Regions from separate parts of the Kurthia sp. YJT4 genome, predicted to be linked through region 1. Evidence: riboswitches for the same ligand, from Rfam matches in the RefSeq annotation. Region 1 holds a riboswitch; each other region holds the start of a gene.
The links. Region 1 has a riboswitch for lysine ahead of QN089_RS15175 (transporter substrate-binding domain-containing protein). Riboswitches for the same ligand answer to the same signal wherever they lie in the genome.

Region 1 (10,703 bases):
CCGGATGTTATCTTACTTGTATCACATGGAGATGCGACAGTCGCTTTAAAACAATTTAAAGATGAAGTAAAAAAGAATGGTGCATGGAATCAGCTGACAGCATTTAAAGAAGATCGTGTGCAGGCACTAGATTATAGTGTTTTTGGTTACGCTTCAATTGAAAAAGCACCCCAAGCACTCGAAGAACTACAAAAGATTTTAGCAAAGTAGGTTGGAAGAATGAACATAAAAATAAGTCCATCCACACGCATTGCCTCTACTAGTATTTTGTTGCTCATTTTTGTAGTCATTTCAATTGGCATGGGAAGTGTTTATATTTCGCCTCTTGAAACGATTCAAACTATTTTTACACGAAGTGAGGAAATGGCAACAACGATTATTTGGGATTTACGAATTCCACGTGTTGCAGTGGCAGCGATTGTCGGAGTCAATCTAGCTTTATCAGGAGCATTACTTCAAGCTGTTATGCGAAATCCACTTGCAGACCCAGGTTTAACAGGTGTCTCGAGTGGTGCATCTGTTACCGTTTTAGCTATTATGCTCGTATTTCCAAACTTTACGTCTTTCGTTCCCATTGTAGCCATGATTGGTGGAACCATTGCAGTGGCGATTGTTTATGCCCTTGCATGGAAAAAGAATACGATTTCACCTGTTCGTATTATTTTAGCTGGTGTTGCAGTTAATGCGATTTTCGGAGGGATTACAGGACTACTTTCGATTTTATATAGTGATCGTCTACCTGCTGCTTTGCAGTGGATGAATGGTAGCCTCGGTGGTAAAGGTATGGGGGATGTAGCAGTTCTGTTACCGTATTCCATGATTGGTTGGGTTCTTGCATTATTTTGTATTCGTTCTGCTAATTTACTGTCACTGGGTGAAAAAGTAGCTAGTAATTTAGGAGAAAATACAAACCGTATTCGAATTTTATTATCTTTAGTTGCCGTATACCTTGCAGCTGTCTCAGTATCTATTGTCGGTCTACTCGGTTTTGTTGGATTAGTTGTACCCCATATGGCTCGTTTAATTGTCGGTACGAATTATCGTTTTGTTATCCCGATGAGTATGGTACTTGGAGCAGTTGTTTTAGTGATTGCTGATACAATTGGTCGCACATTATTCGCACCACTCGACTTACCAGCAGGAATCATTATGGCAATGGTAGGTGGACCATACTTCTTATATCTCATGCGAAAAGGAGATGTATAAAGATGTTAAAAGTTGAACATTTACATTTATCAATCAATCAAAACGCCATACTTCATGATATTCAGTTTGAAATAAAAGAAGGGGAGATTGTTTCAATCATTGGTCCGAATGGTTCTGGAAAATCAACCATTCTAAAAGCAATTTCACAAATGATTCCTATTGATGAACAGGTTGTATTTTTACAAGGGGAAGACCTATATCATGTTAGGTCAAAAGAGCGCTCTAAAAGAATGAGTGTTCTTTTTCAGTCGAATGAAGCACCACATGATTTAACTGTACAACAGCTAGTCGAATATGGTCGTACACCACATAAAAAGTGGTTTCAGACATTGAATATAGAAGACGAGGAAATTATTGATTGGGCAATTGAGCAAACAGGATTAGAAGATTTTAGACATCGCTTTGTATCCTCTCTTTCAGGTGGAGAAGCACAGCGAGCATGGATTGCGATGTCGCTCGCACAGCGACCTAAAATTCTACTTCTAGACGAACCCACTACTTATTTAGATATCGCACATCAATTACAATTACTCGAACTTATCCATCGTGTGAATCGTGATTTTGGCATGACCATCGTGATGGTTTTACACGATTTAAATCAAGCGAGCCTATATAGTGATCGTGTATGTATGATTCAAAAAGGAAAAATCGTGAAGTATGGAACATCAGAAGAAGTAATGACACGAGAGTTAATACGCCAAGTTTATCATGTGGACTGCGATATTAATGCTCACTTTAAACATGGTCGCCCAAGAATTCAGTGGATTGGAATTGCAGAAGGAGATTAAACATATGAAAAAAGAAATAGATTTAGCTGAACAGCAGCAAGCATATCAAACATTTTTACAAACACAAAAAACAGTCATGATTAGCAGTATAACAGCAGAAGGATTACCTTTAATTAGCTATGCGCCTTATATTTTGAATGAGGGGAAGTTATACATCTATATTAGTCGTATATCAGATCACCACGCTTCTATTCAACAAAGTGAGTGTATTCAAGCTATGTTAATAGCAGATGAAGTGCATTCACCTAATTTATTCGCACGAGAACGATTACGTTTTGTATGTAGACCTCGATTAGTGGAAGAACATACACATGAAGTAGTTTTTCAACAGTTTGAAGAAAAGTTTAAGAAGCCAATGATTGACCTTTTACGTGGCTTAGATTTTTCACTTTTTGAGTTAACACCATTGGAAGGGCGATATGTAGTTGGTTTTGGAAAAGCTTTTGATGTTAATTTGCTTGAGAATACCATCTCACATGTAGTCATCGATAAAAAGTAAGAGAAGCAGACACTTAGACGATAGGTGTCTGTTTTCTTTATTTACATTTCAAAATAAATTTGTTATTATTCTTATAAGATAACTAGGTTATTAAAACGGAGGCTGATTAAAATGAATACAAATCACTTTTTTAGAACAACTATGGCAACATCTTATACGGCACGAAAGTTTTTCAAAAAAGTTGTACACGATGCATATTTGCAATTACAACAATGGGACTCAGAAGTTGTATTAGAAGCAGAAGCATGGCGTTTATACACGGTTAAAATACAATATCGTGGACAGTCTTATCAAGTTGCCTTTACTAAAAGTGAAATTGATATTTTACAGCAAGAATCTCCGTATGCACTTGATCAAGCAATTTGGTTACATCTTATTCAGCAAGGTCTAGTCATTCAACCGTTCGAAGGGAATTACTTATCAAAAGTTTTAACTTCTTCAATTCAAAGAAAAATCTCATAAGAGACAGGCTGGAATAAAACATTTCACTTACCTTTTTTAGCGTTCACAACGAAAAACTGGAACCGCGCTACAGCGCGATTCCAGTTTTTTTATGCTCATATGGGATAGTGTTTTTGCACTTATGTCCTAGTCTGTTTAATTTGGTAATTTAAATTTTTGAATACTTTGTTGTAATTCTTCAGCTAAGTGTTGTAATTCTTGTGCAGTACGTTCCATACTTACCATTGAAGACAGAGATTCTTCAGTAGAAGCAGATACTTCTTCTAATGCAGCTGCATTTTCAGTTGCTGCATCAATTAATACTTGTGAACCACTTGTCATCGTTGAAATAGTTGCTGCAATTTCTTGTGAAACAGCAGAAACATTTTCCATGCGTGGTGTAATACTTTGCATATTTTTAACGATTACATCAAATTTCTCAGCTGTATTTTCAACCACTTTTGTTCCATCTTGCACATGATGAAGAGCAGATTCCATAATTTTCACTGTTTCGCCCGTATCATCTTGAACTGTCTGAATCAATGTTTCAATTTGTCCTGCAGATTGTTGTGAGCTTTCAGCAAGTTTACGAACTTCTTCAGCTACAACAGCAAAACCTTTCCCATGTTCCCCAGCACGTGCTGCTTCAATTGAAGCATTTAATGCAAGTAAATTTGTTTGGTCAGCAATTGAGCGTATCATTTCTAAAATTGAATTGATTTCTTTTGTACGATCATAAAGTGAACGGACTTTTAAATCTGTTTCATTTACAGCCGATTGAATACTTTCCATCTTTTCAACAGTCTCTTGGATTGATTGTCCGCCTTCAAGAGCTTGTTGGTTTGCTGTTTGTGATAATTCCGTTACTTGACTAGTATCTGAAGCCATATCTTGGATACCATCAGAAACTTCACCAAGAGCTTGGTTAGATTGGGCCATTTGGTTTGTTTGACGTTCATTATTAATCGTTACTTGTTGCATTGCAGCAGTAATTTGCTGTGAGCTTGCCATATTTTCGCTTGTACTTGCAGAAAGTAAGTCAGAAGACTCGCGAATGGTATTAGCATTATCTTTTAAATTAGATATTAAAGCTGTTAAATGAATTTTCATCTTTTCGAATGCTTCAGCTAATTGACCTACTTCATCTTTACCAGAAACCGTAATTTCAGTTGTTAAATCACCTTCACTGATTGTTAAAGCACTATCACGTAATTTTTTAATTGGCGAAATAATTGAACGAATGATGAAGAAAATTAAGACACCGCCTAATACAAGAGATCCTACTATGATATACACAATATTCATCCATGTTTTACCGGCTTGGGCGATTGCTTCAGACACATAAGTTGTACTTACAATTTTCCAATTAGATAAGTTATTTGTTTTAACTGTTAAGATGCGATCTTGTAATTCTTCAGTTTGGTCACCATCTTTAGATACGAGTGTTTGTACTTCTTTTTCGACAGGTTTACCGAGTTCTTTTGTTGGGTGTGTAATATAATTACCTTGTTGGTCTACAATTGCTGCAAATCCTTTTTTACCAATCTTTACTTCATTGGCAATGGCTTGGAACGAGTCAATTGACATATCAATGCCGACAACACCAGCATTATTCGGTAATTGCTTCGAAATGGTAATGACTAATTTATTATCGATTGCCGATATGTATGGGTTTGAAATCGAATAGTCTTCTTCTTTTAAAGCACCGATATACCATGGACGCTCTAGTGGATTATAATCTTTTGGGTAAACTAGATAAGGCATACGAATCATATCGCCTTTTGTTGTACCTACGTAAGCAATCGATACATCATTATGCCCTTCAACATATTCATTTAATACTGTACGTACTTCAGAGTTTTTATCCATTTTTAGTGGTAAATCTGAAATGCGTTTTGCTAAATAATTCACATCATCTATTTTGCTTTGCAGTGTGTTTGTAATATTTGCATTAAGCATTTCAGAGCTGGAATGTGCATAATCTGTATTTTTGTCTTCAACGAGCGACTTGATGTTTTGGAAAGCTACAGTACTAATAATCATACTTGGAATGATTAAAATTGCCAAAAATGAGACAATTAATTTTGTGCGCAAGCGCATATTTTTTAACATTTTTCTAAAACCCTTCTTTCAATAGAATGCATATATTTAGTATCGGACTAAAATATACATTATAAATAAAAAATGATGAATTCAAGTCATAATAAAAGAAAATTAACATTTTATAGTGTTTTTTAGTAAAAAAACTAATATTTTGTATAGGTTAATTAATGATTAGAAGTGTGATAAATATACTAAAATAAAATTAATGGAATTAAAGGTATTAAATGTAATTTTGATGTAAAAAAACAGCTTACAAAATAATGTAAGCTGCTTTATACATTGGTTGATACGATTAGTAAACTTTGTCACCGTTGAAAATTGAGTTTTTAACGATTACATAATCAACTGTACGGATAGCATCTAGTTTTGTACCACCAGCGTAAGAAATTGATGATTGAAGATCTTGTTGCATCTCAACTAATGTATCTTTTAAAGCACCTTTGTGCTCCACATACATTTTCTTACCTTCAACATTTTTCTTTTCACCTTTTTGGAATTCAGAAGCTGAGCCGAAGTATTCTTTTACTTTTTTACCATCGACTTCAACTGTTTTACCAGGTGATTCTTCATGACCTGCGAATAATGAACCAATCATAACCATTGAAGCACCAAAACGAATTGATTTTGCGATATCGCCATGTGTACGAATACCACCATCTGCGATAATTGGTTTTGTTGCAGCTTTTGAGCACCAACGTAAAGCTGCTAATTGCCAGCCACCTGTACCAAAGCCTGTTTTGATTTTTGTAATACATACTTTACCTGGTCCGATTCCTACTTTTGTAGCGTCAGCGCCAGCATTTTCAAGTTCACGAACTGCTTCAGGTGTACCAACATTACCCGCGATTACGAATGCGTTTGGTAGTAGACCTTTGATGTGTTGGATCATGTTGATGACTGCATTTGAATGACCATGTGCAATATCAATTGTAATGAATTCAGGTGTTAAACCTAAAGCAGCTAATTCTTCTACGAATGTATATTCTTCTGGTTTTACACCTACGCTAATTGAGGCGATTAAACCTTTTGATTGCATGTCTTTAATAAAGCCAATACGTTTTTCAGGGTTGAAGCGGTGCATAATGTAGAAGTAACCATCTTCTGCTAATTTTGTAGCAATTGTTTCATCAATGATTGTTTGCATATTTGCAGGAACAACCGGTAATTTAAATTTATGTCCACCAAGCTCGATTGTTGTATCACACTCCGAGCGGCTATTTACGATACACTTTGCTGGTACTAATTGAATGTCTTCATAATCAAATACGTTATCCATTGTTTAAAATACACTCCTAAAAGCGAATATTATTTTTGTTGGGACTATAAATGTTCGTCCTTTGGTAATTTACCTCATTTTCAAAGTCATGTCAAAGGTTTTGTGTATAAATATTTAGAAAATTTTTGATGTTCACACAAATTGAACAATTTAAGACTTGTAAATGCTTTCATTTTAAGTTATAAAAACGAATAAAATACGTGGAAGTATGAAACTATCAAGACGAAGTGATAACAATATGATAAAATTAGAATTTAAAGAGTAGTAAAATATATACAGTTATTGATTGCTTTATTCATAGATTGAAATACGGAAAGAGCAAATGAGAAAGGAAGTTAGTCATGCGACAATTAGAAATAGAATTACGTGAACTTTTAATTGGTGCACCACCGATTAAAATTATGACAGAAGAAGAGATGGAAGAATTCGGAGAGATTGTAGATGCACATCGCGAAATCTCTTATGGACAAGTTGAAGTGTCAGATGAAGGGAAAATTACATCATTAATTATTGATTTAGAAGCCATTTTAGAAAATAATGATGTATCTTTAGATGAATATGAAGAACTATCAGCTGAAGATTTAAAAGAGATTGCTCAAGATTTTGTAGATGAATATGGTCAAAAGAATTTACAGTTAACTTCTTTTTCTGAGTGGGGCGATCAAACTTTTTTATTAACTTTTGAGGCAATGGATGTGCAGTATCAAATCCCACTACCTGATTCAGGTGCAACAATTGAGATGAATAAACAAGGTTTTGTATTATCCGCAACATTCAATCAATCTTATTATCAATTAACACATCCGAAACTTACAGTCGATGCAGATGTGGCATTGATGATTTATAAAAATAGAATGTTAGTTGAATTAGCTGCTTTCCAACAAGAAGATGAAATTCGATTAATGTACTATCCTAAAAATTTAAATGAAGTAGTTGGCGCAAATGGAGATATTATTTCATTAAATCAATTTTTAGAGAACGGTCCTGTTGAATTAGAAAAAGTTCCACCTGTTATGGAAATGTATGATGAAACAATTTTGTTAGGTATTACACCGGATATGAATAAAGTTGAAGAAGAAAATACAGTTACATATGAACAATCTGACCAACATTATGTTAAATTCGATATGTCTGATGAACATCAATTGATTATTGATTCTACTCTGCCATTCAAAGAAGGGGACGAATACACACTAGATGAACTTCGTAAACGTGCAATTGCCTTTTTAGAATCCAAAGTAGGAAATGTGTCTGAACATTATTTATTAGAAGATGCATTCGTTGAAGAAGATTTAGAAGATGATGAAGATGATGAGTTAACAGAAGAGGAAATTGAGATGTTAAAAGCTCTATCAGCAGAAGATGGTGAGGATGAAGAGGAAGATGACGAAGATGATTCTTATGCTTTCGAACCATTTGTGACTTTTACATTCCACCGTTACATTAATGGCATTCCACTAAGTGAATATACAGCAAATATTGATATGGGTATTTATTCAGGTCGTGTAACAGATGCAGTGATTCCAATGTTAAAAGAAGAGCATATTGAGAATATGTCAATGGAACCAACAATTACATTAGAAGAAGCAAATGAAATTTATAAAGACTCCATTAAGATGGAATTAGCACGTGTTCCATATGAAGATGAAGAATTTACAAAATATGAATTATGCTATGTTGTAAAAGAAAAAGAAGTGGGACAACGCATTGAGAGAATTGATGCAGAGAATGGAAATATTTTTTATTATGATCAATTAGACGATATTGAATACGAAGAATAAATACATAAATTTTTATTTTTAAATAAAAAATTTATATTTTTCTTTTTTTCAGTATATTGACATAAAATAGTCTATAAAGTAGACTATTGTTAATTATAACAAACGAATATGACCTCACATTGATACAATTGTGAGGTAGAGGCGCGATATTTATTAGTAAGTAGCGGAGTACGAGAATACAAAGATGCTACTTAGAAGGAGATGTCGCCGAAGTGTATGGTGGGTTCTCAACATCATATGCTGGGTCTGCAATTAATAGTTGCAGGACTGTCTTACTTTTTTTACCCGAATAAAGTAAGTTGAGCTATCTCAATTGGGCAATGATGAGGATTTTTAGAAGGACTATACCAAAAGGTCTGGAGAAGTATCTCATCCACCTTTTGTTATAGTCCTTTTCGTTTTCACAATGGGAACATATTTAAAGGAGAGGTACAAATGAAAAAATCATGGGGAATATTTACAGCACTATTACTTGTGCTTGTAGTTGCACTAGCAGGATGCGGCTCAGGAGATTCGGAAAAATCGGAATCTTCAGGCGGTAAAGAAAAAGAAAAATTTACAGTCGGTATGGAAGCAGGCTATGCACCATTCAACTGGACACAAAAAGATGACGCGAACGGCGCTGTAAAAATCGAAGGCAATGCAGAATATGCAGGCGGTTATGATGTACAAATTGCTAAAAAAATCGCAGATAGCTTAGATCGTGAATTAGTGATTGTAAAAACAGAGTGGGATGGTTTAATTCCAGCACTTATTTCAGGAAAAATTGATGCAGTAATTGCAGGGATGTCACCAACAGAGGAACGTAAAAAAACAATTGATTTCTCAGACATTTACTACACTTCAAATCTTGTAATGGTCGTGAAAAAAGGCGGTAAATACGACAATGCTACATCAATTCAAGATTTCAAAGGTGCCAAAGTAACAGGTCAGTTAAATACGTCACACTATACAGTAATTGATCAAATTGATGGTGTACAAAAACAACCAGCTTCAGATAATTTCTCAGCAATGCGTGTAGCACTCGAATCAGGAAAAATTGATGCATATGTGTCAGAACGTCCAGAAGGTTTATCTGCTTCAGCAGCAAACGACAAATTTAAAATGATTGAGTTCAAAGACGGTTCAGGTTTCAAAGCTGATAAAGCAGAATTTTCAATCGCAGTTGGTGTGAAAAAAGGTAGTGAGTTAGCAGAGCAAGTGAATAAAGCATTAGCAGGTATTTCAGAAGAAGAGCGTCAAAAGATTATGGAAACAGAGATTAAAAACCAACCAGCAGCAAAATAGAACGTACGTGGCTACCGACTGTCTTGTTTAGTCGGTAGTTTGTGTTTTTATAGGGGGAGAACGAAATGAGTCTAGAATGGCTATTTGAAATTGCTAAAGATAATTGGCAAATGTTTTTACGTGGCGCAGGAATGACGATGTTTATTGCCACCGTCAGTACCATTCTGGGGGCAGTCATCGGATTATTAATTGGGGTAATTGATACGATTCCAAAAACAAAATCAGCATTTAAAATGACCGTGTTAAAAATTATTCGTGTCATCTTACGAATCTATGTAGAATTCTTCCGTGGCACACCGATGATGGTACAAGCGATGGTTGTATTCTACGGATTCCCATTGATTATGCAGTCAATTAAAGAATCAATCGGAACTGATTTTGGTGTGACAGGTGATATGAATCGTACAGTTGCGGCAGTATTAGTTGTCTCGCTGAATACAGGGGCTTACATGGCAGAAATTGTACGTGGTGGTATTGTCAGTGTGGATAAAGGACAATTCGAAGCAGCACAAGCAATTGGTATGAATCACTGGAAAACGATGATTCATGTTGTATTACCACAAGTTTTACGCAATATTTTACCAGCTACAGGTAACCAATTCGTTATGAATATTAAAGATACATCTGTATTAAATGTAATCGGGGTAACCGAGTTATACTTCGTCACAAAGTCAATTGCAGGTGCGAACTTTAGATACTTTGAATCGTTCTTCGTAGCATGTTTAATCTATCTAGTCTTAACGATTGTTGTGACACAGATTCTACGATTCTTTGAACGTAAATTAGGTGGCACAGCCAACTATCAAATGTTAGATATTCCGCAGCCTAGAAGAGCTGAAGGACCAATGAAGTAGGGAGGGAATTTACATTGAGTACAGTCATTAATATTAAAAATTTAAGTAAATCCTTCGGGTCACATGAAGTCTTGAAGGACATTAACTTTTCAGTTGAAAAAGGAGAAGTTGTGACCGTAATTGGTTCTTCAGGTTCAGGTAAATCTACATTATTACGTTGTTTGAATTTACTTGAAACACCAGATGGTGGTGAAGTGAATTATGAAGGTCAAAATGTATTAACACATATGGAAGATGTGAATGAGTACCGAACAAAATTAGGAATGGTGTTCCAACAGTTTAATTTATTTAATAACTGCAATGTTTTACAAAACTGCACATTGGGACAAATTAAAGTATTAAAACGCTCAAAACAACAAGCAGAAGAAATTGCGAAAGAATATCTAGATATCGTGGGGATGGGCAGATATATTAACGCAAGACCAGCTCAATTATCGGGTGGTCAAAAACAGCGCGTGGCGATTGCGA
Region 2 (10,703 bases), 970 kb from region 1:
ATCGTGTGCGCTCTTACTTTACAGGCTCGCATAATGAGAAAACAGCACGCCTTGTTTCAGAGATTGTCGATTTCGACTACATTGTAACATCTTCTGATTTAGAGGCTTTTTTACTTGAATTGAACTTAATTAAATTACATGATCCAAAATATAATATCATGTTAAAAGATGATAAAACGTATCCTTATTTGAAAATAACAAATGAACCGCATCCACGTTTGTTAATGGTGCGAAAAGTTAAGAAAGACCGTGCAAAATATTTTGGACCCTACCCGAATGCTTATGCAGCAGCAGAAACGAAAAAGCTATTAGACCGTATCTATCCACTGCGAAAATGTGATGTCATGCCTAATCGTGTCTGTCTATATTATCATATGGGACAATGTTTAGCCCCTTGTGTAAAAGATGTACCAAAAGATGCGTATAAAGAGATGATTCAAGAGATTACAGACTTTTTAAATGGCGGACATGAGCATGTAAAGACGGAACTAGAGGAAAAGATGTATAAAGCATCTGAAGCACTCGATTTTGAACGAGCAAAAGAGTTGCGCGATCAAATTGCGAATATCGATCAAATTATGGCGAAACAAAAAATTACGAAGACGACGGACTTTACGAATCGTGATATTTTTGGTTTTGCAGTGGATAAAGGATGGATGTGTGTTCAAGTATTCTTTATTCGTCAAGGGAAGTTGATTGAGCGCGATGTATCATTATTCCCTTCATATGGTGAACCGCTAGACGAATTTACAACTTTTATTGCGCGTTTTTATGAAGAAGCGAATCATTTAAAACCATCTGAAATAATTGTGCCAAAAGAAGTGGACGCAGAGATGTTGCAACAGGCTTTAGACATTAAAGTACATGCGCCACATCGCGGCTATAAAAAAGAAATGCTCGATTTAGCAACACAAAATGCGCATGTGAAAATTGATGAGAAATTTAATATGCTACAGCGCCAAGAAGAGCGAACAATTGGTGCATGTGAAGAATTAGGTGATGCGATGAATATTCAAACACCACTTCGCATTGAAGCATTTGATAACTCACATATTTTCGGTTCGGATACGGTATCTGCGATGGTCGTATTTGAAGATGGTCGCCCGCGTAAAAAAGACTATCGTAAATTTAAAATTCAAACAGCTTCTGCGCATGATGATTACGGTGCGATGCGTGAAGTATTAAGAAGACGTTATCAACGTGTTGTAAAAGAAGGACTACCACTTCCAGATCTACTTGTAACAGATGGTGGGAAAGGACAGATGGAAGTCGCGCGTGAAGTACTTGAAGATGAACTAGGTCTTGATATTCCGATTGCAGGTCTTGCAAAAGATGATAAGCATAAGACAGCCCAGTTACTTTATGGTAATCCGCCACAAGTTATTCCACTGAAAAGAACGAGTGAAGGGTTCTATTTGCTGCAACGTATTCAAGATGAAGTGCATCGATTTGCGATTAATTTTCACCGTCAATTACGTGAGAAGAATGCACTCACTTCGCAACTTGATGACATTCCAGGTGTTGGGCCAAAGCGGAAACAGCAAATGTTAAAACACTTTGGTTCGATGAAAAAAATTAAAGAGGCAACAGAAGAAGAATTAATTGCTGCTGGATTACCGAAAAATCTGGCTAGTGCCGTAATTGCGCATTTTCTGAAAAAATAATTGTCTTTTGCCAAATATTGTGATAAAGTAACGTTAATTAAAAATCACTGAAAAAGTGATGATAGAGGAGCAGGTGTCAAGAGTAGCCTTTTTGAGAGTGTAGTAACTCAGTGAAAGAAGGTGAAAGGGGAAACTGCCGAAGTGATGAAGGAACTACGACTTCATTGCTGGTTCTGTATTGAATAAATGCAGAATTGTCAGAGTGTACACTCTGGAGGGCTATCTCACATGAATGTTCATTTTTGAATAGACATGCATAAGCAGCCCAACATTTCGATGTTTGGCTGCTTTTTTTATTGAGAGAACCCACATTACAATATGTAGGGGGAGAACGTATGGGAACTTATGTTATGAAATTTGGTGGCACATCGGTGGCAACACCGGAACGTATTCAAAATGTAGCGAAAAGAGTTTTACAAGAAGTGGAAGTGGGGAATAAAGTGGTTGTTGTCGTTTCAGCGATGGGAAAAACGACAGATCATTTAGTCGAGATGGCGAACCAAGTATCGACACATCCATCAAAACGTGAGATGGATGTACTACTATCTACAGGTGAACAAGTTACAACAGCTTTACTGACGATGGCGCTTCACCAATTAGATGTACCTGCGCAGTCTTTTACAGGTTGGCAGGCAGGTATGATGACCGATGATGTTGCGAGTAATGCACGCATTGAACAGATTGATTGTGAGAAAATCACGACCTGTTTAAATGAAGGGAAAGTAGCCGTTGTAGCAGGTTTTCAAGGGATTGATCATGAAGGTAATATTACGACACTTGGTCGAGGTGGCTCAGATACAACAGCTGTCGCGATTGCAGCTGCGATTCAAGCAGAACGCTGTGATATTTATACCGATGTTGATGGGGTTTATACAAGTGATCCACGCTTTGTGCCAAATGCACGTAAATTAGCAGAATTAAGTTATGATGAAATGCTCGAATTAGCACATTTAGGAGCAGGTGTTTTACATCCACGCTCTGTTGAATTAGCGAAAAATTATCAAATGCCCATGTCTGTTCGTTCAAGTTATGAACAAGTAGAAGGAACCGTTTTAAAGGAGGAAGTTCAAATGGAAAAAGATTTAGTTGTACGAGGAGTAGCATTCGAAGGAGAAATCGTTCGTTTAACAGTTTATTTTAGCGAAGCATATATGGGGTCATTAGCGAACATCTTCACAACATTAGCGAAGCACCATATCAATGTGGATATCATTGTACAATCCATCATTCCAAACGCATCACCAACGGTATCATTTTCAGTGAAAAAAGAACAATTAGAAGAAACATTAAATGTGTTAAAAGAATATAAAAATACATTAGGTTATGATTATATTGATCATGAACTAGAACTTGCAAAAGTATCGATTGTCGGTTCAGGTATGGCATCCAATCCAGGTGTTGCAGCGACGATGTTTGATTGCTTGTTTAGATTAGGAATTCCGGTGAAGATGGTCAGCACATCTGAAATCAAAGTATCCGTCGTTGTACCACAAGAAGAGATGTTTAAAGCGGCGAATGCCTTACATGAACAGTTTGAATTATCAAAAGCAGCAGTGGCAATAGAAAATTAAATGGATAAAACAAAAAGTCCCTTGCGAATTTGAACTGCACCCCAATTGTTAGACACATCTAACAATTGGAGGTGCAGTTTTTTATGGCTAAATATACGGCAGCGGAAAAATTACAAGCGGCTTTACGCTACTTAGAAGGCAAAGAAAGTTCACGTGAAATTGCTAAATCGATCGGGACAGATCATAAGGCCATTCTTAATTGGACGAAACAATATAAGTATAACGGTGTAGAAGCGTTTACAAAATCGTATACAAACTATACAGCACAGTTTAAACTAGACGTACTAAACTTCATGATTGAACAAGGTACGTCCTTACTTGAAACAGCGGCTATCTTCGGTATAGCCGCACCATCCACGATTCTTCAATGGAGAAAAATATTCGAAACCAAAGGATTTGATGCCCTTCAATCAAAGAAAAAGGGGCGTCCATCCATGAAAAAAGAAACAAATAAACAACCAAAACAAGCACCAGTAGAAGGCTCACCAGAAGCACTACAAGCAGAAATCGACCGTCTACGTATGGAAAACGAGTATTTAAAAAAGTTGAATGCCTTAGTTCAAGCCAAGGAAAAATCACCAAAGAAGACAAAGTAAAGATCATCTATGAATTAAGGCAAAAATACTCGGTGAAAGCACTTGTAACATTCGCACAAATTCCACGCAGCACGTATTACAATGTAGTAAAAAAGATGAATCGTCCAGACCGCGATGCCGAACTGAAGGCAGAAATCAAAGCGATTTATGAAGAACATGAGGGTCGTTATGGCTATCGCCGTATTCGCGATGAGCTAGCGAATCGTGGGCAAAAGGTGAATCATAAGAAGGTGCAGCGCATCATGAAAGAGCTGGGTTTAAAGTGCTTAGTGCGTATGAAAAAGTATAAATCCTATAAAGGTACCGTCGGTAAAATTGCGCCAAATATTTTAGATCGTAACTTTACAGCAGAGGCACCGAATGAGAAATGGGTAACAGATATTACGGAGTTTAAGCTATTTGGTGAAAAGCTCTATTTATCACCTGTTTTAGACTTATTTAACGGAGAAATCATCACGTATACCATTGGCTCTAGACCAACGTATTCTTTAGTATCTGAGATGTTAGAGAAGGCTTTAGAGAGATTGCCGGAAGAACATCAACTATTGATGCATTCTGATCAAGGCTGGCATTATCAAATGAAGCAATATCGCCATGCCCTTGAATCAAAAGGGATTGTGCAAAGTATGTCCCGTAAAGGGAACTGTTACGACAACTCCGTCATGGAGAATTTCTTCGGCATATTGAAATCGGAATTCCTTTACTTGAAGGAATTTGAAAGTGTGGAGCATTTTAAATTGGAACTTGAAAAGTATATAACGTATTACAACACAAAACGTATGAAGGCAAAATACAAAATGAGTCCGGTAGCGTACCGAACCCATTTCACTCAAGCTGCCTAAATGAAATAACCGTGTCTAACTTTTAGGGGTCACTTCAATTTGAAGGGGCTTTTTGTATGTACGCATTATTTTACTTCTTCTTGATGAATTGGATCTTTTAAATCCCATTTCACTTGGAATGTTACGCGACCTTTTTTTACATCTACTTCTTCATAACATTCTGTTAAGAAGCCATTATGTTTTTGAATTTGTTCAGCGATGAAACCAGATTCAATTCGGAAACAGCGTTGTTCAAATTTTAAAATATCTGCATCGCCTGTTAAGACATAGATAGCTTCAGACTTACCTAATTTCGTTTGCTCGAGAACACCCCATGACGCCTCAGCGAAAAAGGCAGGTAATTCCTCAATTTCAAGTAGTGGGAACTTACGTGCAGTTTCTTTACCGCACCAGTAGAGGATATCCGCCTCATTTTTACCAACAATTGTTGAGAGAATATGGTCGCGAATAATTTCGTAACCAAAAGCTGTAACATTTTTCATTTCCATTGTAGACATGTGTAAATCCTTCTTTCATATTTTTTGTCGAATTTTTGTCCTTTTTAGAAAAAAACGCTTTCAAATAGCGAAAAATCGACTTTGATACTATTTTTTCGGAGTAATTGATACTGCTGAAAAACGTTGGTAACCTTGACGTTCATTGGGAGTGGGAGTACAATGAACTTGTCATAATATTGTACCATGATAAAGTAAACAGTCAAAGAATGTCAGACAAATTAGTCGTGAAGTTTTTGACTTGGATTTACTTTAAGTATTAAGGGGGGTAACAGTCTTGTCGAAAGATCGAGAGTTTTACTGGCGTCGTCTACATTCTCTACTAGGTCTAATTCCTGTAGGTCTATTCGTGACGGTCCACTTGTTAATCAACTATTCAGCTACAAACGGTGAAGCAGCATTCAACAAAGCTTCAGCTACAATGGAAAGTCTTCCATTCTTACCAATCGTTGAGTGGGTAGTAATCTATATCCCATTAATGTTCCATGCATTCTATGGTGTATACATTGCGTTCACTGCGAAACCAAACTTGAACCGTTTCGGAACAACTCGTAACTGGTTCTTCATGTTACAACGTGTAACAGGTATTTTCCTTGTGATTTTCATCGCTTGGCACATCTTCCAAACACGTTTACAAAAAACAATCAATGGTGCCGAAATTGATTACAACTTAATGGCTGACGTTGTATCAAATCCAGGAATGCTTATTTTCTACATTGTTGGTATCATTGCAGCTACGTTCCATTTATCAAACGGTATTTGGTCATTCTTAGTAAGCTGGGGACTTATTCAATCTCCAAAATCACAAAAAGTTACAACTTACATTACAATGATTTTCTTTGTACTGTTATCAGTAGTTGGCGTAATGGCGATCTTAGCTTTCGCATAATTAACTCTTATGATGAAAGTATGAAAGCGCTTGACTACTAATTGAACGAGGAGTGAGAGGAAAATGGCGAAAAGTAAATTAATAGTAGTTGGTGGAGGTCTAGCAGGTTTAATGGCTTCTATGAAAGCTGCTGAGCTAGGCACTGAAGTTGAGTTATTCTCATTAGTTCCTGTTAAACGCTCACACTCTGTATGTGCGCAAGGTGGAATTAATGGCGCTGTAAACACGAAAGGTGAAGGGGATTCTCCATGGATTCACTTTGACGATACTGTTTACGGTGGAGACTTCTTAGCAAACCAACCACCAGTAAAGGCAATGTGTGATGCTGCACCTGGTATCATCCATCTATTTGACCGTATGGGCGTTATGTTTAACCGTACACCAGAAGGTCTTCTTGATTTCCGTCGTTTCGGTGGTACACTACATCACCGTACTGCATTCGCAGGCGCGACTACAGGTCAACAACTTCTTTACGCACTAGATGAACAAGTTCGTAAATGGGAAGTTGAAGGTCTAGTTAAGAAATACGAAGGCTGGGAATTCCTAGGTTTAGTATTAGATGAGAATGGCGTATGTAAAGGTATTACAGCACAAGATTTAACTACACATGAAATCAGAGCATTCCGTTCTGATGCTGTAATCATGGCTACAGGTGGCCCTGGTATTATCTTTGGTAAATCAACAAACTCAATGATCAACACAGGTTCTGCTGCATCAATCGTTTATCAACAAGGCGCTAAATATGCAAACGGTGAATTTATCCAAATCCACCCAACTGCAATCCCTGGCGATGATAAACTACGTTTAATGTCAGAATCAGCACGTGGTGAAGGTGGCCGTATTTGGACATACAAAGACGGTAAACCTTGGTACTTCCTAGAAGAAAAATATCCAGCGTACGGTAACTTAGTTCCTCGTGACGTTGCAACTCGTGAAATCTTCGACGTATGTATCAACCAAAAACTTGGTGTCAACGGTGAAAACGTTGTATACCTAGATTTATCTCACAAAGATCCACACGAGTTAGATATTAAACTTGGTGGTATCATCGAGATCTATCAAAAATTCGTTGGTGACGATCCACATAAAGTACCAATGAAAATCTTCCCAGCTGTTCACTATTCAATGGGCGGTCTATGGGTAGACTACGATCAACAAACAACAATTCCTGGATGTTTCGCTGCTGGTGAGTGTGATTACTCTCAACACGGTGGTAACCGTCTAGGTGCAAACTCTTTACTTTCTGCAATCTACGGTGGTTCAGTAGCAGGTCCAAAAGCAACTGAATATATTAAGAGCCTAGATAAGCACGTTGAAGATCTTCCAGAAGAGCTTTACGCTGCAGCAGTAAAAGAACAAGAAGAGAAATGGGAAGAAATTCTAAACCTTAACGGTACAGAAAATGCTTACCTATTACACAAAGAACTTGGTGAATTAATGACTGAAAACGTAACAGTTGTACGTCATAACGACCGTTTAGAAAAAACGTTAGTGAAGTTAGAGGAGTTACAACAACGTTGGAACAACATTAACATCAATGATACAAACAAATGGTCTAACCAAGGTGCTCAATTCACTCGCCAATTGAAAAACATGCTTGCTCTTGCGCGTGTTATGGCTAAAGGAGCATTATTACGTGATGAGTCTCGTGGTGCACACTACAAACCAGACTTCCCAGAACGTGACGATGAAAACTTCTTAAAAACAACAATTGCTCAATTCACACCTTCATTCGATCCAATCATCACCTATGAAGAAGTAGATTGTTCAATGATTAAACCACGTAAACGTGACTATACTGGAGGTGCTCACTAATCATGGCAGAACAAAAAATGTTAGATGTTGAAGTACAACGTCAAGACAGCGCTGATTCTCAACCATATTGGGAGAAATTCAAAGTACCATACCGTCCAAATATGAACGTAATTTCGGTATTAATGGCGATTCGTGAAAACCCTGTAACTGCTGATGGTAAGAAAACAACACCAGTAACATGGGACATGAACTGTCTAGAAGAAGTATGTGGCGCTTGCTCAATGGTAATCAATGGTCGTCCACGTCAATCTTGTTCAGCACTTGTTGACAAGTTACCACAACCATTAAAATTACAACCAATGAGCACATTCCCTGTAATTCGTGACTTACAAATCGACCGTTCTCGTATGTTCGACTCACTTAAAAAAGTAAAAGCATGGATTCCAATCGATGGTTCTTACGATTTAGGTGAAGGTCCACGTATGCCAGAGCGTAAACGTGAGTGGGCTTACGAACTTTCAAAATGTATGACTTGTGGTGTTTGCTTAGAGTCTTGCCCTAACGTAAACTCTCACTCTTCATTCATGGGACCAGCTCCATTATCTCAAGTACGTCTATTCAACGCACATCCAACAGGTGCAATGAACAAAGACGAACGTTTAAATGCAATCATGGGAGACGGCGGTTTAGCTAACTGCGGTAACTCTCAAAACTGTGTAGCAGCTTGTCCAAAAGGTATTCCTTTGACAACTTCTATCGCTTCACTTAACCGTTCAGCAACAGTTCAAATGTTCAGAAACTTCTTCGGTTCTGACCATATGGTTGACTAATTTAATACGTAAATTTACGTTATAATTCGAAGCAGGAATCGCCTATAAGCGGTTCCTGCTTTTTGATTGTTTCGTCAGACGAAAGGCTATTCTTTTTCAAAGAACTTGAAATTTGTTACAATATGAATAACTATTCAGTTTGGAGGGATGAAAGATGAAAGAGAGTTATATTCAAGATTTTGAAGCATGGCAAAAAGAGTTTACATTTTCAATTGATATTGAGGTGCGCTTTTCAGAAACCGATTTATTTGGACATTTGAATAATACGGTTCCATTCGTCTATTTTGAGCAGGCGCGTATTGCTTTAATGAAAGAATATGAATTAGTAGGAGCCAATCTTTCACCTGATTCACCGATTGTTCCTGTTGTAGCTGATTTACAATGTGATTTTTTAAAGCAAATTTTCTTTGGAGAGACCATTCAAATGTTTGCGAAATTTGCAAAATTGGGTAGTTCATCAGTAGACATTCATTATATGGGTGTTGTGAATGGAGAAGTACGTCTAACAGGACGTGGTACACTCGTTCAAATGAATGCACATACTGGAAGGGCAGAGAAGTGGTCCATGCCACAAATCCAACGAATTCATTAAGTTTTTTAAGAATTTATACGAGATGGCTTGCCAATTTTCAGAAATACATTCACAATATAATTAATGATCATTCGTATATGGAAATACTATGTACGAAATAGGAGTGAACTAAATGGCTGAAGAAGGTTTCGATGTAAATGCACAAAATATCTGTATACTAGAAAAAGACTTAAGACACATTGCAGCGATTATTAAACAAAAGGGACGTGAAATTTTAACGAATTACACGATTACCCCACCACAATTCATCGCTTTACAATGGCTTGATGAATTAGGCGATATGACGATTGGAGATTTATCAAATCGTATGTATTTAGCTTTTAGTACAACGACAGATTTAATCGATCGTATGGAGAAGAATGAACTTGTACAACGAGTTCGTGACACAGCAGATCGACGTGTCGTGCGCATTCATCTTTTACCAGAAGGCGAAAAGATTATTCGAGAAGTAATCGAAAAAAGACAATTATATTTAGTTGATATTGTAAGTGATTTTGAAAATGAAGAAATCCAACAATTATCGGAACTATTACAAAAATTATACGTTCGTATGAATGAAGATTAACAATAAAAGATTAGAGGCGGTTAGTGTGAATGCTCCCATCGGTGTGATTGACTCGGGTGTAGGTGGATTAACCGTTGCAAAAGAAATGCTTCGCTATCTACCAAATGAGACGATTTATTATATTGGCGATACAGCCAGATGTCCATATGGGCCACGAACGGCAAAACAAGTAGTGGAGTTTACAACACAGATGGCACAGAAGTTAAAAGAGATGGGAATCAAGATGCTAGTTATTGCTTGTAATACAGCAACAGCAGTAGCGCTTGAACCACTTCAAAAAACCTGTGACTTTCCTGTGATTGGCGTAATTAATGCAGGTGCTATGGCTGCAATGAAAGAGACAAAAACCCATCAAATTGCGGTCATCGCAACAGTGGGGACAGTAAAGAGTGGCGCGTATGAGGAAGCGATTGGTTCGCTTTATTCTAAAAGTCAAATCTATTCGCTTGCATGTCCACCCCTTGTACCTATGGTTGAAAGTGGTCAATATGAAGGGCCTTTTGCAGAAAAGCTTATAGAAGAAGTGCTATCTCCATTGGAAACAATCTCTTATGATACGATGATTTTAGGCTGTACGCATTATCCAATTATTCAACATCTTATTGAGAAAGTAGTAGGAGAAGATGTACATGTTGTGTCATCCGCAAAAGAGACGGCGCTCCATGCAAAAGATTTACTTGCATATTACAGTCTAGAAAACAAATCGACACATCGTGCGAAGCATCGTTTTTTTGCAACAGGATCTGTACCGATGTTTCAACAGATTGTAGATGACTGGCTACAGCTTCCTGAGCTGCAAGCAGAGAAAATTGAATTATAATTGCATACATATATGCAAAATAAAAATATGCTGGGACATAAATACAAAAAACATATCCCACATAAGCATAAGAAAAACTGGAATC
Region 3 (10,703 bases), 240 kb from region 1:
TTAAAAATATTCTGACACGAATCGAGCATATTTAAGCTGAAAATAAGGAAATAGAGCCTTATTATGAACATTTATATTAGTTATTTAATTTTTCGTTCGTGATTAGACGTAAAAATGGATAAAAAAGGAAATAAATAAATATAAATAACGTTTTGATGTTGTTTATATTTTTTGCGTAATTTTCTCTATCATTCATGATTTTCTTTTTAGGAAATAATTCAAAATCCATTATTTCTACATAAAAAAGCACTCGGAAATCCCGAGTGCTTTTTGCTATTCTTCTGTATAAAGATTTTTAGTCGGTTCCACATCTGCCTCTGTTAATTTAACCATTTTCGTTTTGTTTTTGATTTTATAACCGAACCATAGTAAGAAGAAAATTGGTAAACCAATATAAGAAACAAGTAGTTCATACCAACTAAACTGCCCATCTTCAAATGCAAAATAACTTTGTCCGAAGACAACTAATGCACATAGGATGAATGCGAATAATGGACCAAATGGGAAAAATCTCGATTTATATGGTAATACTTCATCTAAGTTCTTCCCTTGCGCAATCAGTGCTTTTCGGAAACGATAGTGACTGGCTGCAATACCTAACCATGCGATAAAACCACACATACCCGAAGCACTTAATAACCAAATATATACTTGTTCACCGAAAATAGATGTTAAGAATGATAAACTTGCGACAATGACCGTTGCGATTAAAGCTGCAAACGGTACACCGCGACGATTTAACTTTTTAAAGATTTTTGGTGCTTTACCTTCCATCGCTAAATCCCAAAGCATACGTGATGAAGCATATAAACCAGAGTTACCAGCAGATAAAATCGCTGTTAAAACAACTGCATTCATAATCGAAGCTGCAAAAGCAATACCTGCATTTTCGAATACAAGCGTAAACGGACTTGTCGTAACCGTCTCTCCATCATTGATTAGACGACTATCTGTATAAGGAATTAATAAGCCAATCGCTAAAATGGCTAAGATATAGAATAATAAAATACGCCAAAAGATTTGCTTCACTGCTTTTGGAATCGATTTACCAGGATCTTTTGTTTCACCAGCTGTAATACCGATTAACTCTGTTCCTTGGAATGAGAATCCTGCTGCTAAGAAAATACCGAGTGTCGCAAAGAATCCACCGTGGAATGGACCATCACCTGCAAAGAAGTTCGTAAAACCTACAGGTGCTTTACCTCCTAAAATACCAAAAATCATTAAAATACTAACGATTAGGAAGATGATAATTGTAGCTACTTTAATGAATGCGAACCAATATTCACTTTCACCAAAACTCTTCACCGATAAGTAGTTTAATAAGAAAATAATAGCTAAGAATGATACACTCCAAATCCATGAAGCTGTATCAGGGAACCAATATTTCATAACAATTGAAACAGCTGCAATTTCAGCTGCAATTGTAATTGCCCAGTTATACCAATAGTTCCATCCTAATGCAAATCCAAGTGCTGGATCGATAAACTTCGTTGCATACGTACTGAATGAACCTGAAACAGGCATATACGCTGCCATCTCTCCTAAACTTGTCATTAAGAAAAATACCATAATACCGATTAAACCATATGCTAATAGCGCTCCACCTGGTCCAGCCTGTGCGATTGAGTTACCACTTGCAAGTAGTAAACCTGTCCCAATCGTACCGCCGAGTGAAATCATCATAATATGACGACTTTTTAGTCCTCTTTTTAGAGTTGTAGGCGCTTCTTGACTTACTTTTGTACGACTCATTTCATTTCCTCTTTCCTTTTATTGCAGGGAATATGTTAGTTGAGGTGTTCGTAAGTGATTATTTCCTGGAAAATAAAAATACCATCTCAAGCAATCTTGGATGGTTGTAATCACACAATGACACTCATCAACCTTGAAAAAGATAGCTCAACACACCCTCACAGATGTGACAGTTCTGCACCTATTAAGCGACAGCCCCAGCAGTTGATTGTAAAAGCAATCCACCACTTCGGCAAAAAATCCTTTCATATAATGTCACCAATGCTTTTACATCTCGACTATATTACTTTTATTTTTTGCGACCTCTACCTCATCGAACGGATGAGGCATTGCAATATTTATATTATTTCTACTATTATCTTAATATATTCTACAGACGAATTCAAGACATAAAAACTCTCAACTATTATACAATTAAGACTTTCGTGAAACGAATTTGTTATTGAATAGGTAGGGGCATAATGTTACGATAAATCAAATATTACATATAGGAGGAAAGTTATGTCGCCTACAGAAAATGTTGCTTCAAAAAAACTTAAATGGACTTCGACAACGTGGCTTCTTGTACTTGGAATCGTCTTCATTGCATTAACTCTTCGTTCCCCCCTAACATCTGTTGGTCCCGTAATCGAGGATATTCGAAACTCATTACATATTTCAAATGTAGTAGCTGGCTTTATTACAACCATTCCTCTACTTGCATTTGCTATCGTGTCACCAATCGTACCGAAAATATCGCGTAGAATTACGGTTGAACGCTCTCTATTCTTATCTATGATTATCTTAGTCGTGGGTATGGCACTTCGTTCAAGTGGCGTGACATCGTTATTATTTATCGGTACTACCTTAATCGGAATCGGAATTGCATTTGGCAATGTACTATTACCTAGTCTAATCAAACTTAAATTTCCATTCCAAGTAGGTTTACTTACAGCAATCTATACAGTCTCAATGAACTCATCAGCCAGTATTGCAGCTGGTGTAAGTTATCCATTATCAACATTGTCATTCGGTTGGCAAGGTTCTTTAGGTGTGTGGATTATTTTAGCGATTGCCGCTGTTTTCATCTGGCTTCCGCAAACACGAAATATCTCTAAAGAAGAAATTGCACCGACTACTGCTCAAAAAGAAAAGAAACAAATGTGGCGCTATCCGCTCGCATGGGTCATTATGATTTCGATGGGTTTCCAATCGATGATTTTCTATACAACTGCAGCATGGGTCCCAGAGATGTTTAAAGAACAAGGTATGACAGCTGCTCAAGCTGGATTAATGTTCTCCATTATGCAAGTATCTCAAATTCCAATGACATTCATTACACCGATTTTAGCGGGCCGTCTAAAAGACCAGCGTCCTGTTGTTGCGATGTTTGCAGTCTTTTACATCGTTGGATTTGCTGGATTAATTATGGGCTGGACAGATTATTCTGTTATCTGGATGATTCTATTAGGTGCTGCAGGCGGTGCTTCATTTAGTATGTGTATGATGTTCTTCTCACTTCGTTCACGCGACTCATTCGAAGCAGCAGACTTATCTGGTTTCGCCCAATCACTTGGTTATCTAATCGCCGCTATTGGGCCTGTACTCTATGGTTTCATTCACGATATTTACCACAGTTACGATGCAGCAAATATTATGTATATTTTCGTTGTTGCAATCTCTTTAACTGCAAGCTTCATTGCAGCGAAAGATCGTTACGTGACAAATGACTAACTAAAAAAAGCTAGGATTTATGTATGAAATATACATGGAACTGACCTAAATTAATTATTTATCTAAAAACGAAAAAAACTAGAAATGATGATATTAAACACCATTTTTAGTTTTTTCATTTTAAATTATTTATAAGCCACTATCAATTATTAATTTATACTGCTCAGAATCAACTTCATGCTGTAAAATGAAAAATTCATTATTTGAATATGTTATATCTTCTTTTTCTGGATTTACATTGTATTTAGATTCTAGAATTTGTTTCTTAAATTGATTATTGTCTAGTGTGAAAATATAGAATTTATTATTTTCCAATGTTATAAATGAATTTTCATCATAATATTTTAGATAACCTATATTTACTTTATTTTTATTTGGAAAAGCATTGATATTTTTTTTATTTTTTAAATCATAAATCATTAATTTATTTAAATCTAAATCTTCGTCATCTAGATATTCTACATAGGCAATAAAATTCTGATTAACTAGAGTTGGCCATCCGGCTGCTGTTGTTGGAATAGGATATGATTTCAGTTTATTTTTCTTAATATCATATGTTTTAAGGACAGCTGTTTTTGATTCTTTTTCAACATATACCATGTTGTCATTTTTAATGAAATAGTCTGAATTTAACCACTCATAATTTTTGATATTTTGAACTTTTATTTCTTTTTGTTGTTCTAAATCATATAAAATCATTGAAGTTTTTTCAGTATCTTTAATATGTTCTGTCCACGTAACATATTTTCCTGAGATTTCAGGGAATTCTTTACTGATTTTATCATCTGTAGAGCCAAATGAAATTGTTTGTTGTGTTAATTCGTTAAAGGCATATAATGTATTGTTTTCTCCAAAGTCATCACCATCTACCCAAATAATCCATTCTTTATCAGCTTTTAGACCTTGTGTAGCTGCAACTGGATATTTCGAGTGAAAGATTGTTTTGTACTTTCCGTTTTCTCGGTTTATTTGAATAACTTGATTAGAAATAGAATCTGAATTTGGATCATCTACAGTAGCGTAAATAAATTCTTCTGTTGTAACATAGCTTGTTGGTTCTGTATAAGGTAATTTGATTGTTTTGTTTTTTTCTTCATCTTGTATAGTTAAATAATTTGTAGGGTTTTTTGTTATATGTTTTGTTTTATTTTTTTCTTCTTTTGAAAGTATTGTTAAAAAGATAACAATAATAATTAGTAATACAATAATACTTAGAAATAATATTTTTTTCTTCAATTAGTCCACTCCAATTACCAAATCATTACGGCATTATTGCCTTCAACATCGGCATTATACACAGCCTTTGTAACACCATTGCTCCTAGCCTTTTTATATTTAAGCTTCTTTTTTAACAAACGTCCAGTAATAGAATGGAATACTACATAGCGTAATCGCCGCAATAATATGAAATACACCCATTTGAAATTGAATTAATAGCCATCCACCGAGAATTGGTCCTACAAAGCCACCAATATTTTTAAGCTGTGACGCACCGAGATACGTCGCTTTCCGGTCCTCTGATGCAATCTCCTCAATGACGGCATTCATCATCGGGAATGCGAAAATCTCACCTATTGTAAAGAGAATCATCGCAATAATAAACATCGTCCAGCTTTCTGAAATATTAAATAGTACAAAACCTATCGCAAAAAATACAATCCCTAAAATTAATGTTCGAATCGTTGAAATTCGCTCGCTAATCATACTCAGTGGTAACTGGAGAATAAGTACAGCAATCGCATTTATTGCAATTAATACCGAATACAATTTTACACCATCATCTAATGTCGCATTGACAAACTGTGGGAGTGTCGAATCAAACTGTGAGTAACCCACCGAAACTAAAATACCTCCTGCAAGTAATAATAGTAATTTTCGATCGGCGAAAACCACTTGAAATACAGCCGTAATACTTTTCATTGTTTTGATTGTCGCTTGTGTCGCATATTTCTTCAAAATAAATACTAGTGCAAAACCATACAACGCGTACATAATCGCTGTAATAATGAATGGAATTTGTGGATTGGATAGCGCTGCTAACCAAACACCTACTAATGGTCCGATTACTGCTGCGATATTAATCGCTGTATAACGAACAGAAAATAAGCGACGGCGTTTTTCGGGTGTCGTATAATCCACCATCAATGCCTGTGTTGCAGGTTCAAAAAATGAACGACAAAGTCCATTCAATGCACTCAAAAATCCAAAAATCACGATAGATGTTGAAAGTGCAAAGCCTAAAAAAATAAGTGTCCAGCAAAAAACAGATAATAAAATAATAAGTTTTCGACCAAATCGATCGGTTAAATAACCTCCCAAAAAACCTCCAACCGTTGCAAGTAATGGCGCAAGACCGATGATTATACCAATTGTCACAGGTTCTGCATGTAACTCACTATGTAAGTAAAGCGCAAGAAATGGAATTGTCATAAAACTTGCGATACGGGTGAAGATTGTTCCTAATAAGATATTCCAAACGACGGGGTGAAAATATTGTATGACTTTCAAAATATCCCCTCCTCTATTATTTCAATAGTATATAAAGGAATAAAATGAAAATCTATCATTATTTCGACTGACAAAATATTTTTACGTGAAAACAATGTAATTTTATAACATTATTTAATAATTTTACATGGTAATATATAGAAGGTATAATTTTAAAATTGGAGTGAAAATAGTGAAACAGCCGAGTATTTTAGATGTAAAAAATTTATGTAAAGATATAAAAGGCAGAAAAATCATAAATAATTTATCTTTTTCAGTAGAAAAAGGTCAAATTTTTGGTTTTCTTGGTCCAAATGGTTCTGGTAAGACTACTACTATACGTATGATGACAGGTATGATTAAACCTACATCTGGCAGTGTCAAAATCATGGGATATGATATTCAAACAGACTTTCATCATGCCATGAAAAATATGGGAGCTATTGTTGAACACCCTGCACTTTTTGATTATTTATCCGGATGGAAAAACTTAATTCAAAGCAGACGATTAACAGGTAAAAAATTGATGAAAATTATCTGAATTGGTGTGTAGAGACTGTTGAACTTTCTGACCGTATTCATGATAAAGTGAAAAGTTATTCACTTGGTATGAAACAACGTTTAGCAATCGCTCAGTCGCTTATTTCTTCACCTCAAATACTCATACTAGATGAACCAACAAATGGCATGGACCCTTCTGGAATTAAAGATATGCGAACTTTAATTAAAAAACTTGCAATAGAACATGATATGACAATTTTTATTTCTTCACATCTTCTTAGCGAAATTGAGAATTTATGTGATCATGTCTTAATTATTAATAAAGGAATGCAAGTCGTAAGTGGCAGTGTTCGTTCTCTACTCGAACAAAATCAACCTGAGTTCAATCTATATCTAGATTCTGAAAAAATAAGTTATGCAGAGAAACTATTAAAAGAAAAAAACATTCATACGATTCAGCACGAAGATCATATCACTCTACATACAACAAAAAATGAGATCCCACACCTTGTTCATTACTTATATGAATATCAAATTTTTGTATATGAAATGACTAAATCAGAAAACTCTCTAGAAGATTACTTCATTTCTGTAACAAAGGAGGTCATCTAAAATGTTGCTTGGTGCAATTAAAAATGAGCTTGAAAAACTCTATTGGAAAAAGAGAATTTATGTATTAATAGGTGTAATTGTATTTTTTACAGTCATGATGATGGCAATTAGTTACTTTGACAAAGAAGATCTAACAAAAGTAGATTGGAAAAAAGAATATGAGCAACAGATTATTCAAATAGATCGTCAAATGGAACTTGTAAAACCTCAGTCTAGTGAATACCAACAACTAAAAGAACAGCGTGACAAAATGCAATATCAACTTAAACATGATATTAATCCGGAACCAAAAGGAGCTGCAAGTCTTGCAACTTCAAGCATATCCGGTATGTTTATTAAAATAATTCTTCCTATTTTAATTGTAATAATTGCAGCAGATATGATTACGGGAGAATCTTCAAATGGGACGATGAAATCGATGTTAGTTAGCCCTGCTGGACGAACGATTATTCTATCTTCAAAAATTCTTGCTGCACTCATCATATCAATTAGTGTGATGATTTTATCGGATTTGCTCACCTATTTATCCGCCATTCCTTTTTATGGTTTAGGAAGTTGGCATGACATGGTTGTGATTGGCACAGAAGATTTCCGAGCGATTCCTATGTGGGAATATATGATATATGGTCTTATATTAAATATTTTAACAATCGCAACATTAGTGAGTGTGTTTATTTTAATATCTGTGCTATTAGAATCTATTTCAAATTCAATTATTTTATCCATTTCTTTAATTGTAATCGGTGGTCTTTTAGCTAACTTACAAGGCAAAGTGGATGCATTGAAGTACTTTTTTATTCTTAATTTAGACTCAGCTGCTCATTTAACAAATGAGTTTGCACTTCAAAATACTTCGTTTTCTCTTTCAATTATCGTCATGATTGTGACTACGGTAATTGCGCTTAGTATTGCATTTACCGTTTTCAATAGAAAAGATATGCTAGTTTAAAAGGCTAACTAAAATAAATAATTTCAAATACAAAAGAGCTTCCACACCTATAATATGTGGAAGCTCTTCATTCTATCTCAATGCTTTTCTAAATATCCATCAATTTGTCGAAAATGTTTTTCATCATGCTCAATTAATTGTTGAAAGTATTGCGCCATCGTTTGTTCTTTTTGACCGATTTTCACAACTCTGCACCAGCTTTTATCAGAAATCTGCATAATCTGTGTAATTAACATTTTTCTTACTTGAATAAAATAACGTAATATTTCATATGTTGGAATTTGACAAATATCCTTCATATACTTTTCAATGTGTACATCAATATTATAAATAGGAGAGACTGGAATACCTTGAATTAAATGAGGTAATCGTTTTTTCAAAATAAACTGGTCCCAAGCAGTTAGATGACCTATTGTTTCAAATATACTCCACTTATCTACTTCCATCGGTATGCGTAGTAGATTATCTGATAAATCAATATAACGAATTACTCTTTGAATACTCCCACGCATCAAAGTAATAATTCGTTCTTTACTGTAAATCATGTTTCTGTTCCTTTCGAAAACTATTTTTCTAGGTGAAATGGCTTCTGTTGATAGATATAGTTTGGTGATTTTTTTGTATTATTATAAGGACGATGAAAGATGTGTGTAGTTGCAGGTGACAAAGGTGGAATTAGCCATGTCCAGTTCCCTGTCACATCACGCCCTTCTTTTTCTTCTTGTTGTTCAAATAATTGAAACTGCTGTGCTGCTGTGTGGTGATCAACAATGCTCACACCCGCTTGTTTATAAGATTCTAGCACTGCATAATTCAACTCAACTAGCGCGCGATCTTTCCATAGCGTATGCGCTCTTTTGGCTTCAATACCAATCGCTTCTGCTACTTGTGGTAAAAAGTTATAACGATCTTCATCTGCTAAATTACGCGCGCCAATCTCTGTTCCCATATACCAACCATTAAATGGCGCCGCTTCATATGTAATACCACCAACTTCATACCCCATATTTGAAATAATCGGAACTGCATACCAGCGCATACCAATTTGTTCTACTTTAGGATACTGACTATGTGTGATTGGAACTTCTAAAATAGCATCTTTCGGAATCGAGAACATTTTAGGAGGTCTATCGTCCACTTGAATAACAAGTGGTAGAATATCATATGGCTGATCTCCCATAGGAAAGCCCAGTTCATGAAATTTTTTAGTTACATCAAGTGATACCGTATCACCAATCACCTGTCCGTCTTTTTCATAACCTGCATATCGAATTAATTGATCGTTCCAAATACGCACACGTCCAGGTGCAAAAATAGAAATCGTTGGACGAATTTTCCCACCATTTGTTGCATAGCGAATATGCTCGACTAGTGCTTCAAAAATCTCTTCTTCATCTTCTAAACGTCTATGATCGAACACATGTAGACTATTCCAAAATAAGCGACCAATACACTTATTGCTGTTGCGCCACGCAACTTTTGCGCCATAAACTAGTTCTTCTTCTGTATGAGTATATGTACCTGTGCTTATAATTTCTTCTTCTATCTCTTTTAAGCGTTGCTCAATTGGTTTCTTCATTTCTTTTCCGAATTGTTTTATAAAAGCACGTGCTTTTTCCAACATATAGAACACCTCATTTCATACTTTACCTATCATAAAATAATCTACTGTGAGATAAAAGACTAATTTAACTAATTCGAAAGATGTACTTTAAATACTTGTAAACATTTGTTCATATTTTCAATTACATCTTTTTTCTCATTTAATTGAGAATGATAAATAAATCATTTACAAAACTACTTATATTATAATTCGCAAAAACACATTTTTCTTTTAAATAAATGTTTATTTATGTTGTAAATAGGGAATACTACTCGAAGTGATGTTTTATTTATAGGAATTCCTTAAATAGAATGATTATTATTTACTTTTAATTATAATGTATGTTACAGTATATTTATAGCTTGTTATTGTCTACAGTTCGCTGTAGAAATCTTATAAATTTTCAGGAGGTATTATTTTATGACAGAAAACAAAAATACAGACCATCAACGCTTAACAACTGCGACAGGTACGCCTGTTGTAAGTCACTCAAACAGTATGACTGCTGGTAAACGCGGTCCCATTCTTTTACAAGATGTATTTTTAATTGAAAAATTAGCAAACTTCAATCGTGAAGTAATTCCTGAGCGCCGAATGCACGCAAAAGGTTCTGGTGCATTCGGTACATTTACTGTTACAAATGATATTACAAAATATACAAAAGCAAAAATCTTCTCTGAAGTAGGTAAACAAACAGAGATGTTCGCGCGTTTCTCTACAGTAGCTGGTGAACGTGGGGCTGCTGATGCTGAACGTGATATCCGCGGTTTCGCATTAAAGTTCTACACTGAAGAAGGTAACTGGGATATGGTTGGTAACAACACGCCTGTATTCTTCTTCCGTGACCCATTACACTTCCCAGACTTAAACCACGTTGTAAAACGTGATCCTAAAACGAATATGCATAATGCAAATTCTAACTGGGATTTCTGGACAATGTTACCTGAAGCTTTACACCAAGTAACAATTGTTATGTCTGACCGTGGTATTCCAAAAGGTTACCGTAACATGCATGGTTTCGGTTCGCACACATATTCAATGATTAATGCAGATAATGAACGTGTGTATGTAAAATTCCATTTC

Region 2: linked by a shared signal. The riboswitch ahead of QN089_RS10220 (aspartate kinase) and the one ahead of QN089_RS15175 (transporter substrate-binding domain-containing protein) in region 1 are both predicted to bind lysine.
Region 3: linked by a shared signal. The riboswitch ahead of QN089_RS00795 (amino acid permease) and the one ahead of QN089_RS15175 (transporter substrate-binding domain-containing protein) in region 1 are both predicted to bind lysine.

The regions. Positions count from the first base shown of each region.
Region 1 covers NZ_CP126689.1:3,023,818-3,034,520, reverse strand. The annotation lists gene QN089_RS15215 (ABC transporter substrate-binding protein) at 1-210, shown strand, start outside; gene QN089_RS15210 (FecCD family ABC transporter permease) at 220-1,206, shown strand; gene QN089_RS15205 (ABC transporter ATP-binding protein) at 1,209-1,994, shown strand; gene QN089_RS15200 (HugZ family pyridoxamine 5'-phosphate oxidase) at 1,999-2,493, shown strand; gene QN089_RS15195 (hypothetical protein) at 2,605-2,955, shown strand; gene QN089_RS15190 (methyl-accepting chemotaxis protein) at 3,091-5,046, opposite strand; gene guaC (GMP reductase) at 5,330-6,313, opposite strand; gene QN089_RS15180 (hypothetical protein) at 6,655-8,094, shown strand; lysine riboswitch at 8,223-8,409, shown strand; gene QN089_RS15175 (transporter substrate-binding domain-containing protein) at 8,530-9,381, shown strand; gene QN089_RS15170 (amino acid ABC transporter permease) at 9,447-10,235, shown strand; gene QN089_RS15165 (amino acid ABC transporter ATP-binding protein) at 10,250-10,703, shown strand, end outside.
Region 2 covers NZ_CP126689.1:2,050,541-2,061,243, reverse strand. The annotation lists gene uvrC (excinuclease ABC subunit UvrC) at 1-1,664, shown strand, start outside; lysine riboswitch at 1,719-1,894, shown strand; gene QN089_RS10220 (aspartate kinase) at 2,000-3,235, shown strand; one part of gene QN089_RS10215 (IS3 family transposase) at 3,319-3,772, shown strand; one part of gene QN089_RS10215 (IS3 family transposase) at 3,772-4,673, shown strand; gene QN089_RS10210 (YslB family protein) at 4,739-5,170, opposite strand; gene QN089_RS10205 (succinate dehydrogenase cytochrome b558 subunit) at 5,445-6,056, shown strand; gene sdhA (succinate dehydrogenase flavoprotein subunit) at 6,120-7,871, shown strand; gene sdhB (succinate dehydrogenase iron-sulfur subunit) at 7,874-8,641, shown strand; gene QN089_RS10190 (acyl-CoA thioesterase) at 8,796-9,233, shown strand; gene QN089_RS10185 (MarR family winged helix-turn-helix transcriptional regulator) at 9,346-9,798, shown strand; gene racE (glutamate racemase) at 9,824-10,618, shown strand.
Region 3 covers NZ_CP126689.1:143,105-153,807, reverse strand. The annotation lists gene QN089_RS00795 (amino acid permease) at 274-1,755, opposite strand; lysine riboswitch at 1,891-2,071, opposite strand; gene QN089_RS00790 (CynX/NimT family MFS transporter) at 2,257-3,468, shown strand; gene QN089_RS00785 (hypothetical protein) at 3,598-4,704, opposite strand; gene QN089_RS00780 (MDR family MFS transporter) at 4,804-5,976, opposite strand; gene QN089_RS00775 (ATP-binding cassette domain-containing protein) at 6,149-6,496, shown strand; gene QN089_RS00770 (ATP-binding cassette domain-containing protein) at 6,565-7,068, shown strand; gene QN089_RS00765 (ABC transporter permease subunit) at 7,070-8,017, shown strand; gene QN089_RS00760 (DinB family protein) at 8,095-8,562, opposite strand; gene QN089_RS00755 (nitric oxide synthase oxygenase) at 8,583-9,641, opposite strand; gene QN089_RS00750 (catalase) at 10,041-10,703, shown strand, end outside.